One region of the Arthrobacter sp. D2-10 genome, then DNA from elsewhere that is predicted to be linked to it. Evidence: riboswitches for the same ligand, from Rfam matches in the RefSeq annotation. Region 1 holds a riboswitch; the other holds the start of a gene.
The links. Region 1 has a riboswitch for cyclic di-AMP ahead of M1D74_RS02605 (M23 family metallopeptidase). Riboswitches for the same ligand answer to the same signal wherever they lie in the genome.
Positions count from the first base shown of each region.

Region 2: it holds a riboswitch for cyclic di-AMP, as region 1 does, so the genes downstream of both, M1D74_RS09575 (LysM peptidoglycan-binding domain-containing protein) here and M1D74_RS02605 (M23 family metallopeptidase) in region 1, are expected to answer to the same signal.

Region 1 is NZ_CP096431.1:532,841-535,280, reverse strand. It holds gene M1D74_RS02610 (hypothetical protein) at 1-406, opposite strand, end outside; cyclic di-AMP (ydaO/yuaA leader) riboswitch at 412-573, opposite strand; gene M1D74_RS02605 (M23 family metallopeptidase) at 720-1,484, opposite strand; cyclic di-AMP (ydaO/yuaA leader) riboswitch at 1,735-1,924, opposite strand; gene M1D74_RS02600 (metal-dependent transcriptional regulator) at 2,054-2,440, opposite strand, start outside.
Region 2 is NZ_CP096431.1:2,056,586-2,059,025, reverse strand. It holds gene mutM (bifunctional DNA-formamidopyrimidine glycosylase/DNA-(apurinic or apyrimidinic site) lyase) at 1-570, shown strand, start outside; gene M1D74_RS09580 (YtxH domain-containing protein) at 648-929, shown strand; cyclic di-AMP (ydaO/yuaA leader) riboswitch at 1,075-1,232, shown strand; gene M1D74_RS09575 (LysM peptidoglycan-binding domain-containing protein) at 1,237-2,133, shown strand; gene M1D74_RS09570 (NAD-dependent epimerase/dehydratase family protein) at 2,315-2,440, opposite strand, start outside.

The sequences.
Region 1 (2,440 bases):
CTACGGCCTCAACCTCCACTGCGGCCGGAGCGGGTGCTGCTTCGACGACCTCTGCCTGCGCAGCTTCGACCGGAGCAGCCTCAACGGGAGCAACTTCGATCTCGGGAGCAGCGACGGCTTCGACGGCTGCGCGCTCGAATGAAACTGCTGCATCCGCGGATGCGCTGACGGCGGTTGGCTGAGCGACTGCGCTGAGGGTTCCGACGGCCTGGGCTGAACGCTGGGCGTCAGATGCGCCGTGAGCGGGAAGACCGGCGGTGAGTACGAGGCCGGAAGCGGCGACGATGACTGCTGCCTGGCGTCCTACGGAACCTGCGTTAGAAGAAACAGCCTTCGAAATGGCTGCGAGCGAGTTTGTATGAGCCGGCACCGCACGGTGGCGGCCCAGCGCAGAGCTGTTTGACACGTTAAATTGCCTCTCCCTACGCCTGCGAGGTGAGCTGTCGGATTCGGATGGGAGTCACCCGGCCGCGGATCGTCTCAGATCCAGCGACTTAACCCCAAGGACTTCTGAAGAAGAAGCCCGCAATTGGTTCCCCCGCCCCTGCCATGCGATTGTTGCGAACGGATCTCGTGCAGTGGCAGAGCTAGGCGATCTGCGCGAGAGTGCCAAACCCCCTGCGATTTGGCACGAGTGAAACGGTACATCAGAAAATCAGGTATGTCACATTCAGGTCACGGAACGGTGTGTTCATGGTTACGACGACCTGAGCAACGGCTCAGAGCCAGCCCATTGGGTCGACGTTCTTGCCGTCGACAAGCACCTCAAAGTGCAGGTGGCAGCCCGTTGAGGCACCCGTCGAACCCACCCGGGCGATGGCTTCCCCGCGGTCCACAACCTGGCCCACAGTGACATCCATCGCCGACAGATGGTTGTAGGTGGTCTCCAACCCGTTGGCGTGCTTGACCACCACACGGTTGCCGCCGCCGTAGGCATGCCAGCCCGCGAACGTCACGGTGCCGGCCGCTGCTGCTCTGACAGCAGTGCCGCAGGCCTCGCTCATGTCCTGCCCGGTGTGGAGCTCCCCGGCACCGGTGATCGGGCTCACCCGGGTCCCGAAGGGCGAACTCATCACCACGTGGTCCAGCGGCGCGGAGAGCGATCCCTTCGACTCATCCGCCACGATGTCTCCACCTGATGCAGAAACAATCTCCACGAGCTTGGCGTCCGGATCGAACTTGCCGTGAAGGGCAGCGCGGTCAAACGAAACCTCGGCGCCCGCGGCCGCCTGGATGGGTTGCGGCTCTGCCTGCTCGGCCGAAGCGGCGGCAGCTACCTGAGCCTCTGCGGGCACGACTGCGGCGGTGGTGGGAAGTGCGACGGTCAGTACCATGCCCGATGCGGCGGCTGCAATGGCGACCTTCTGGCTGATCCCGGCGAAGGAGACGTCGCGGCGAGCGGTGACAGCGCGTCGTCGTCGTTCAATCCTCTGGCCATCGCGGGGGCGCAGCGCCGCTGGCTGCGCGAACGTTCCGCTGCTCACGGACGCAACGGAACCAGTGCGGGCTTCACACCGTGACATTGGAGCGGCTGCACAGCGAGGCGCCTCTGGCACCGTCAGACGTGGCGAAGCCGGGGAAGGTGAAGACACCGGGGCAGGCGAAGCGGCTGCGTGCACCGCTGCCTGACTGGCGATTCGCTCGGCCCGCTCCCGCCTGTGGGCGTCGCGTGGCCGCGCTTCAGCGACCGGGGCGCTGGCACGGCGGCGCCCCGAAGCAGTGTTCGACAAGGAGACCCTCTCTCATTTCCGCCTGCGAAGTTAGCTGTCGGATTCGAGTATGAGAAAACTCGGCCCGGATACGCGCGTAGTGGCAGCACCCGGACTTCACCCCAAGGTCATGGCAAGCCATCACCGGTTGTGGGTCCTCCGCCCCTGTCCATCTTTAAACACTGCGTTCGCTGACAGGGTTAGGCATGCGAACCAGGTAACGCTGAAGTATCAGCGCCAGGGATTAACTATAGCTCGGACGGACCAAAAGTAATCATTCCGTAACCATGCTGTGGATATCCTTCGGGAATCCAGCGGGTCTGTCCGGACCGTCGGGGCGGAAACTAAACCGCGACGAAAACGTGCGACGCGACTTCGGGCGGAAGCTCCAATGCACCTTCGACATCGGGCACCCGCACGGACACGTATTCGCCTACAGCCTGCAGCGTCATGCGAGCTCCGGGACGGAGGCCGCCCTCGTCGAGCTGGGTCAGCAACTCAGGATCAACCTGGATCGGCTCAGCGAGACGTACGAGGGTCACGCTCGATCCCGGGACGTATGTTGCCATGGCCTCTGTGAGAGTGCACACACCCATTGTCTGGAGCTCGGAGGGAGTACCCCCGATTGCTTCGAGGCCGGGAATCGGGTTGCCGTAGGGCGACTGCGTCGGCTGACCGAGCAGCTCATACAGCCTCCGCTCAACGCGCTCGCTCATCACATGTTCCCAACG
Region 2 (2,440 bases), 1.5 Mb from region 1:
ATCTTCGGGGTTCTCTTTGTCACCAGCATGGTGACGACGCCGGATGGTTTTCCCGGCGGACTGGGGGAGGACCCGGCGCCGTTGGTGCCTGTTGAGGCAGCACATATCGCCAGGGACCCGCTGGACCCGGCTTTTTCCTTCGATTCCTTCTTCGGCAAACTGCGCGCCAGGCGTACCGGGCTGAAACGCGCGCTCCTTGACCAGACACTTATCTCCGGTGTGGGCAACATCTATGCCGACGAATCGCTCTGGGCCGCAAAGCTTCATTATGCGCGAGCTACGGATACCCTTCGCCGGGCGGAGGCGTCACGGTTGCTTGAGGCGTGCCGGAGCGTCATGAGTCGGGCATTGGATGCGGGGGGAACCAGCTTTGATTCCCTGTACGTCAACGTGAATGGAGCATCCGGTTACTTCGCGCGCTCGCTCAACGCGTATGGCCGGGAGGGTGAGCCCTGCCGAAGGTGTTCTGCGAGCGGCCTGGAGTCGCGAATACGGCGGGAAACGTTCATGAATCGCTCCTCCTACACGTGCCCCCGGTGTCAGCCCAGGCCGCGCAACGGGCGCTGGTGAGCGTCACAGGACGTGACAAAAGTAAGTAAGCTGACTAGATTCGAAACCTGGGTATCCGACACGTCAGGAGAATCGCAATGAAGAACAAGTTGGTATTTGCGGCAGGCATGGCGGCAGGCTACGTCATGGGTGCGCGGGCCGGTCGCGCGAGCTACGAGCAGATCAAGGTCAAAGCGAATGAGCTTTGGAAGAGCCCGAAGGTCCAGGACAAGGTCTCTCAGGCATCCGAGACGGTAAAGGCGAAGGCTCCGGAGGTGCAGGCGCAGGCTGAGCAGGTGTTGAAGAAGGCGCAGTCCGCAATGCATCGCGGCAACGATCAGGACGCTCCCAAGAGCCCCACCGACGAATACAAGATCTGACGCTAGGGCCCTGTAGGGCACGCGGGAATGGCCTCTCTGTGATCGAAACGTGACAATTCAACCAAAGGAATGTAACGTTATGGATACGCCGGGTTCAAAAGCCCGGCTTCCTTCTGGTGGATTTGCCTAATCCTGCCGCCGCTGGAAGGTCCGTTCGCTACACATCGCGGCAGGAGCGGGGGAACCAGATAGTGGGCTTCTTCAGAAGTCCTAGGGGTGAAGACGAATCGGCCTAAGGCTGATTGTCCGGGTGGCTCCCATCCGAATCCGACAGCTAACTCCGCAGGCATTGGGAGAGGCAATTTCCGTGTCCAAAAACCGTCATATCGCGCGCCACCGTGCAACTTCGCCCAGCACCATGCAGCTTGTGTCCAAGGCCGTCAGCGCTCACGCTGGCACCGTTGGCCGGCCTGCGGCCGTTGTTGTAGCAGCTTCCGGAATTCTCTTCGGAGCTGCACTCCCGGCAAGCGCGGGAACCACCACCACTACTACTTCGGCTGCAGTCCAGGCGCCTGAGGTCAGCGTTCAGGCGGCGTCCGCCCCCGTAGCGCCGGCTCCTGCTGCACCGGCCCCCGCCGCTGCGGCTCCGACCCACACGGTCAAGTCCGGCGACACCCTCGGCTCGATCGCTGCCAGCTATGGTGTCAGCCTGGACGCCGTGTTCGCTGCGAACGGCCTCGGCTGGGATTCGATCATCTACCCGGGCCAGGTCATCAGCCTGTCCGGTAGTGCTGCTGCGGCTCCGGCCCCTGCTGCGGCTCCGGCTCCTGCTGCTGCTCCTGCACCGCAGGTTCAGGCTGCTCCGGCTCCCGCCCCGGCTCCTGCTCCGGCTCCTGCTGAGAGCAGCACGATGAACATCACCACCGCATCCTCGACCAAAATTCAGGTTGCAGAAGGCTCGGGCAGCGCCACCGGCGCAAGCATCCTCGCTTCGGCTCGGGCCCAGCTCGCGGCCGGTCTGATCCAGGACTGCACCGTCCTGCTGGAGCGCGCACTGGGAACCGGCGACCTCGGCCCGGCACAGTTCGCCGCCTACGGCACCCCTGTCAGCACCCCGGCACCAGGTGACATTGTCATCAGCGCCGGACACGTGGCCGTCTACGCCGGCAACGGCCAGGTCATCAGCAGCGGCATGAACGGTGCAAACCTCACCATGCAGCACCCGCTGAGCGATCTGGGCGCAGTGTCCTTCTACCGCGCGTAGCAGGCACCTGCGGCCACTGTGGCTCGCACCGCATAGCTGTTCAACATAAAAGGGAGAACCGGGAATCCGGTTCTCCCTTTTGTTTCCCACGTGTATTTCCGCCGTTCTGCCATCTGCCAGCATTGCCGTTCGGCTCGCCTGTGCCGTTGAGCGAGGCGGGATCCTCACGGTGGGACGAGGATCAGATGGCAACACCGTAGTGGTCAGCCAGCCGTGCAAAGCCCTCGTCGAGGCTTACCTCAGGGGTCCAGTCCAGAAGCTTCCGGGTCTGGCGCTGGTCAAACCAGTGCGCCGTCGACAGTTGCTC